Regions from separate parts of the Desulfosporosinus sp. genome, predicted to be linked through region 2. Evidence: riboswitches for the same ligand, from Rfam matches in the RefSeq annotation. Region 2 holds a riboswitch; the other holds the start of a gene.
The links. Region 2 has a riboswitch for glycine ahead of HGJ98_RS17895 (sodium:alanine symporter family protein). Riboswitches for the same ligand answer to the same signal wherever they lie in the genome.
Positions count from the first base shown of each region.

Region 1: linked by a shared signal. The riboswitch ahead of gcvT (glycine cleavage system aminomethyltransferase GcvT) and the one ahead of HGJ98_RS17895 (sodium:alanine symporter family protein) in region 2 are both predicted to bind glycine.

Region 1 is NZ_JABZFS010000076.1:51,943-55,695, forward strand. It holds gene ileS (isoleucine--tRNA ligase) at 1-1,469, shown strand, start outside; glycine riboswitch at 1,528-1,636, shown strand; gene gcvT (glycine cleavage system aminomethyltransferase GcvT) at 2,014-3,114, shown strand; gene gcvH (glycine cleavage system protein GcvH) at 3,209-3,595, shown strand; gene gcvPA (aminomethyl-transferring glycine dehydrogenase subunit GcvPA) at 3,597-3,753, shown strand, end outside.
Region 2 is NZ_JABZFS010000076.1:230,947-234,699, reverse strand. It holds gene HGJ98_RS17900 (amino acid ABC transporter ATP-binding protein) at 1-231, shown strand, start outside; gene HGJ98_RS17895 (sodium:alanine symporter family protein) at 373-1,752, opposite strand; glycine riboswitch at 1,920-2,015, opposite strand; gene HGJ98_RS17890 (proline--tRNA ligase) at 2,263-3,753, opposite strand, start outside.

The DNA.
Region 1 (3,753 bases), 180 kb from region 2:
GGGGAAGAGATCGGATCTATAACATGATTGCAGACCGGGGAGATTGGTGTATCTCCCGACAAAGGACCTGGGGGGTCCCGATTCCTATCTTCTACTGTGAAGATTGCGGAAAAGTGTTGGTGAACGACCAGACCATTTCAAAGGTTCAGGAGTTTTTCCGAAAGGAAGGGTCAGATGCTTGGTTTGCCCATTCTGCCATGGAACTGTTGCCAGAAGGGACCGTTTGTGACTGTGGAGGTACAAAATTCCGCAAAGAGACGGATATCATGGACGTTTGGTTCGATTCGGGGACAAGTCATGCGGGTGTTTTGAAGCAGCGGCCTGAGCTTTCTTGGCCGGCAGATCTCTACCTAGAAGGGTCTGATCAACACCGGGGTTGGTTCAACTCCTCTTTATCAACTTCAGTGGCTGCTTTTGGTCAGGCGCCTTACCGCAATGTATTAACCCATGGTTTCGTTGTTGATGAACAAGGACGTAAGATGTCAAAATCCCTGGGCAATGGAGTTGATCCGCTTAAAGTTGTTCAAGAACTAGGTGCGGACATTCTGAGGCTTTGGGTTAGTTCCGTTGATTATAAGAATGACGTGGCGGCTTCCCCCCGTATTATGAAGCAAATGTCTGAAGCCTATCGGAAAATCCGTAATACCCTGCGTTTCTTGCTTAGCAATCTAAATGATTTCGATCCTGCTAAGGACAAAGTTGCTTATCAAGACCTTCAGGAAATTGATCGGTGGGCTTTGCTTAAACTTTCTAAGGTCGTGGAACGCGTACTCCTTGGTTATGAGACTTATGAATTCCACTGGGCTTACCATACAATTCATAATTTCTGCACCATTGAATTAAGTGCCGTCTATCTGGATATTGTTAAGGATAGACTTTATGTTGAAGGGAAAACCTCGCTCCTTCGTCGCTCTGCACAGACAGTTCTTTATGAAGTCCTTGATGCTATGGTTCGTTTATTGGCCCCAATCTTGTCGTTTATGACAGAAGAAATCTGGCCATATATTCCAGGGGAAAAAACCACCGAAAATGTCCAAATGGCTGAAATGCCAAAGGTAAATTCAGAGTGGATGAATGAGAAAATTGCTGACCATTGGGATCAGATCTTAGAGTTGCGGTCGGATGTTTCCAAAGTTCTGGAAAAAGCTCGTCAAGAAAAATTAATTAATCATCCTTTAACTGCTCAGGTAGATCTTTATCCAACAGCTGCCCAGTTTGAATTTTTGACAAAGGTTCCAAACCTTGCTGAAATATTTATTGTTTCGAATTTAATTGTGCACGGGCCTCAAGAAGAACGACCTGAAGGGGTACAGGCTGCGGAAGGACACGAGGGATTGGGGATTCTCGTACAGCCAGCCAAAGGGGAAAAATGCGAACGATGCTGGATGTTTCATGAGGACGTTGGAAAGAACGAAGAGCATCCCACAATTTGCCCACGATGCAGTTCTGTTATTTCAGAGAAAAAATAACAGTAGACAATTTGAGTGAAAACGCATATTATTATGATAAGTTAATAGTTAATACCGAATGACACTAGCAGGAGAGATCTGATTAATTTCAGACGCCGAAGGAGAAATCCCTTGAAGTCGCTCTTTCAAGGGGGGAAGCTCTCAGGCAAATGTACTGCTAGAAGACGGGACTCTGGAGAGTTTCTTGTAAAAGAGAACACCAAAGGGGAAGCTGGCGACAGTGAATCTCTCAGGTTAAAGGACAGAGAAGGTGCGAATACGCACCTTCTCTGTCCTTTTTTATACTAATCAGAAAGTATAACTTTCGTTGATACTTTCTGAAGCATAAGTGCAACTAAGGTTGCCGCCTGCGCCTGCGGCTTGGCGCCAGCCAAGTTTTCTTTATTGATTTTCTTTGGAAGGATTTCTCACGGGTTACATGAGCTATTAGGTGGAACGATAAACATAAACGTATATGACATAAGATTGTTTCTAATAACTTTTTTATAAACGTTTAGGAATCGGGATTTAAAGTTTCAAGGATTTATTTGGAGGAGGTTTAAATATGGCTGCTGAAGCAAAACGTACGCCGCTTTACGAAGAACACTTAGGGGCTAAGGCTAAGCTCATTGACTTTGGCGGTTGGGAAATGCCTGTTCAGTATGCTGGTGTTATTGATGAACATCATACGGTGCGTACCAAAGCGGGTCTATTTGACGTCTCCCATATGGGAGAGATTGATGTTCGTGGAGAAGAGGCTTTGGCTTTTGTCCATATGCTGATTACCAATGACGCCAGTAAGCTTGAGGATGGCAAAATCCTTTATTCACCCATGTGCTATCCAAGTGGGGGTATTGTTGACGATTTGCTTGTCTATCGTTATAACCCACAACATTTTTTCCTAGTCGTCAATGCATCTAACGCGGATAAAGATTTTGCCTGGATGTTAGAGCAAGCTAAAAACTTTAATTGCAGCGTGGAGAATGTGTCGGATCAATACGCTCAACTTGCACTGCAGGGACCGCTGGCAGAAATCGTTTTACAGCGTTTAACAACGGTTAATCTTGCACAAATTAAGTATTATACCTTTACACATGGAGACATTCAGGGGATCAGCTGTCTTATTTCCAGAACGGGATATACAGGCGAAGACGGGTTCGAAATCTATCTTTCTCCTGAGTATGGACGAAAACTATGGCAAAAGATCTTGGAAGTTGGAGCACCGGATGGAGTACAACCGATAGGTTTAGGCGCTCGCGACACGTTGCGTTTTGAAGCCCGTCTTCCTTTGTACGGGAATGAGTTAGGGGCCGAGATAACTCCGCTTGAAGCAGGTCTTGGAATTTTCGTTAAGTTGGATAAAGAAGATTTTATTGGTAGGGATATACTCCTTACTCAAAAGGAACAAGGGATACCGCGTAAGTTGGTTGGGCTTGAAATGATTGACCGTGGAATTGCCAGATCCCATTACCCATTACAAAAAGATGGGCAAGAAATAGGATTTGTAACTTCAGGTTCATTCTCTCCCACGTTAAATAAAAATATTGCTCTGGGATTAATTCGAGCTGAGTTAGCGATTCAAGGTGAGACCCTAGACGTTATGATTCGCGGAAAAGCAGTGAAAGCTAAGATCATTCCTTCCCTCTTTTACAAGCGAAGCACTTGATCGAGGCCCCAAGTCGATAGTTTTTAGCGAAAAAATGTGGATGACCCTTTATACCCTAGGGTAGGATAACCAAAAAATGAGGAGGCTGATTTTAATGAATCCAGTAGAATTAAAGTATAGCAAAGAGCATGAGTATGCACGAGTTGAGGGAAATGTAGTAACCTTTGGAATTACAGATCATGCGCAGCATAGCCTTGGGGATGTTGTATTTGTTGAGCTTCCAGATGAGGGCGCAACAGTAACCGCTGGAAAATCTTACGGCACCGTGGAATCAGTAAAAGCAGTTTCGGATATCGTTGCTTCGGTTAGTGGAAACGTTGTTGAAGTCAATACTCAGGTCATGGATTCTCCAGATTTGCTTAACTCTGATCCCTATGGAGAAGGCTGGCTGGTTAAAGTCGAAGCAGATGATTTATCCTCGCTGGATGGTATGATGACAGCTGATGAATATGAGACGTTTTTAGCACAGGAGGATCATTAGAATGAACTTTATACCGAATACGGACAGCCAAAATCAACGGCTCTTAGCCCGTATCGGGGTTGAGTCTGTTGAGGATCTTTTTGCAGATATTCCAAAGGAAGTACGTTTGAAACGTCCTTTAGCGATTGCTGGTGGAATGTCAGAGCAGGAATTAGTCA
Region 2 (3,753 bases):
GCTCTTGATCCTGAGCTGGTCGGGGAAGTTCTCACTGTAATGAAACAGTTGGCTGAAGATGGTATGACCATGGTAGTAGTGACCCATGAAATGAGTTTTGCTAGGGAAGTTGCAGACAGGGTACTCTTCTTAGACCAAGGTCGAATTGTCGAAGAAGGTTCTCCTATTCAGATTTTTAGTAACCCTCGGGAAAAAAGGACCAAAGCATTCCTAAGCAGGTTAAGTCATTGATTGACTTAACCTGCTAATTTTTCAACTGATATGTATGCTAAAAAGCATCGGCAGTCTTTAGCCGATGCTTTTTTATGGATATGCGTTTGCTATTCAAGCAATTGCTGTTTGTAGGAACTATACTCTTGCTTTTCTTTTTCTTTACTTCTTTACTAATGGAATGGGATCTGTTGAGACCTCATCCAAATTATCTTCCCAAAGATACTTTTTCGTTTCTGATACTATGACCCCGCTTAAGAGGAGCAGAGCGATAAGGTTCGGTATGGCCATCATTGCATTCATGGCATCTGCCATATCCCAAACGAGTTGAAGGGTCATTATAGAGCCGAAGAATACAGCGATTACCCACAGAACGCGGTAGGGGACTATGGCTACTTTTCCAAATAAGTATTCAATTGCTCTTTCACCATAATAGGACCATCCAAGGATCGTCGAAAATACAAAGGTTAACAGTCCAACAGTAAGAACAATTGGACCAACGACAGGAATCTGAGCAAAGGCCATGTTAGTCAGAGCAGCTCCTTTTAGTCCTTCAGCTGCTGCCGGGTTGCTCATTATGCTGCTTACTACGACAATACCTGTCATTGCGCAAACCACAACAGTATCCCAGAAGGTTCCGCTGGCAGAGACTAACGCTTGGCGAACAGGGTTTCTTGTTTGGGCCGCTGCTGCCACGATAGGAGCAGATCCTAAGCCTGACTCATTAGAGAACAAACCGCGGGCTATACCATAGCGAGCAGCCATCATAATAGAAGCTCCGATGAAACCACCGCCGGCAGCTTGAGGGGTGAAGGCAGATTTAAAGATTAAGCTGATGGCAGGCAGTACATAGGAAGAATTAAGAACTAAAATAACAATGCAACCAAGCACATAAAAGAACGCCATAAAAGGTACAAGTTTCTCACACACGCGAGCAATGGACTTTACACCACCGAGAATGACAATACCGGTAAGTAAAGCCATAAAACCACCAGTAATATAAGGAGAGATATGAAACGTCTCATTAATCATCCCTGAAATTGAATTAGCTTGGACCGTATTGCCAATCCCAAACGCGGCAATGGCCGTAAAAATACAGAATAAGACCGCTAGCCACTTTTGGCCAAGACCGTTCTCAAGTGCATACATAGGGCCGCCAAGCATTGTTCCATCGGAGGTCTTAACCCGATATTTAACAGATAATAGCGCCTCGGAGTACTTGGTGGAGATCCCGAATACCCCCGTTAGCCAGCACCAAAGCACAGCACCAGGCCCCCCCAGGGCTACTGCAGTAGAGACACCGACGATGTTACCAGTACCTATCGTAGCTGCTAATGCCGTCGTGAGGGCACCAAATTGACTTACATCTCCCTCAGCAGATTCATCCTTAGTTAGAGATAGTTTAATGGCTTTGAAAATGTACCTTTGGATGAAACGAGTCCGAAAGGTTAGAAATAAGTGCGTTCCAAAAAGTAATATCAGCATCGGGGGTCCCCAGAGATAGTCGTTTAACCAGATAATAAGATCGTGAAATGCTTGCATGTCTTTTTCCTCCTCCTTAACTTTCCTTCTCTAATCCCTCTGTGTGTAGTTTATTAGTACTACATCTTTTATATAAAAAAGAGCCAAATCTTAGCGATTTGACTCTGGATTGCATTGGTAATATAAGCCTAAAAAAGATCACTCTAAAAAGTGCCCTTTTATTAAACCTATAATACTCTGTCCTTTTGCCTGAGAGATTAGCAATGCATCGTTGCGTTGCCCCTTCGGCGCCCATTCATTTGGGTCTCTCCAGAGTCCTGTCCATTTACGGTCCTACTTGAATTCAAGCGCCTGAAAGTACAACCTCTTCGGCAGGCCATAGCCACTCTCCCGTAAATTTCATCCAGCTGTATTTAGTTAAGAATAATTTAATTAACATTATAGTTTTTTGTAATGCATTATTCAAGAAAAATTTTTGAATTAATAACGTGGAGGTCATTTCCTCTTGGTTGGAAAAGACCTCCACTACTTCTCTACTCTCTTGAAACCGAGATGTCGACGTCCTTAATACTAACAAAGTAACGCTTTATCAATGATTTCCTTTACCTGTTGAGCCAGGTCTGCAACCTGCACCAGGTGTGTTTCACCGGTTTTACGCTCTCTTAGTTCAACTTGACCATTGGCTAAGGTTTTACTTCCTAAGGTCACTCTTAGAGGATATCCAACCAGATCTGCATCCTTGAATTTTACACCCGCACGTTCATCTCGATCGTCAAGAACCACTTCCACTCCGAGGTTCTTTAGCTCCTGATAGAGTTTATCAGCGGTCTCTACGACTAAGGCATCTTTTGTGCTTGCAGTTACGATGATACAGTGGTATGGAGCAATCGGCATAGGCCAGATAATTCCATTGTCATCATGGTTCTGTTCGATGGCAGCGGCAATGGTTCTGCTTACCCCAACACCATAACAACCCATTACACAACTCTTCTCGACTCCGTTTTCATCTAGATAGTTCGCTCCCAGTGCTTTACTGTATTTTGTTCCAAGTTTGAAAACTTGACCTACTTCAATTCCTCTTGCTTCTTTAAGGGGGGCCCCACATTTTAGACATTCTTCACCGGGTTCAACCATCCTTAAATCGTGGACCTGATCAATTCTGAAATCTTGACCAGGAATAGCATCAACATAGTGATGCTCCGCCTTGTTTGCTCCGCATACAGCCCTTTTCATAAGAGGAACCTCTGCATCAGCGATAACCATAAGCCCCTCAGGCACCCCTACTGGTCCCACAGACCCTGGTCCACATCCAAGAATGTTTTCGACTAACTCGGGAGCAGCGAGTTGGAGAGATATAAATCCACCTAAAGCATTGTTCAATTTTATCTCATTCAAGGTACGGTCACCACGTATCAAGACTAAAAAGGTCTTTTCATCTCCTTGATATAGCAATGACTTAACTAGGGAGCTTTTTGGTACAGCCAAAAACTTACTGAGGTCGTCAATGCTCTTAACTCCTGGAGTCGGCACTAAGGCTCGCTGTCCTTCAGGAGCTGTGTCTTCGGTTGCTTGGGGACGACACTCGGATTTTTCCATATTTGCAGCATAATCGCAACCTGAGCAATAAACTACCGAATTTTCCCCAGAATCCGCCAGCACCATAAACTCATGTGATCCACCCGTACCTCCAATGGCACCCGGATCCGCCTCGACAGGACGATAGGTTAAACCACAGCGAGAAAAAATTCGACAGTAGGCATCGTACATTTTTACATAATTCTCGTGAAGGCCTGCCTCATCACGATCAAAGGAATACAGATCTTTCATAACGAATTCCCGTCCCCGCATTAATCCAAAGCGTGGACGTCGCTCGTCCCGATATTTGTTTTGAATTTGATAAAGAAGTACGGGCAGCTGTTTATAAGATCGTATCTCACCCCGAACAAGGTCAGTGATGATTTCTTCATGGGTAGGACCGAGGCAGAACTCTCGATTATGGCGATCTTTTAGGCGAAATAACTCTGCGCCGTATACATCCCAGCGACCACTCTCTTTCCATAA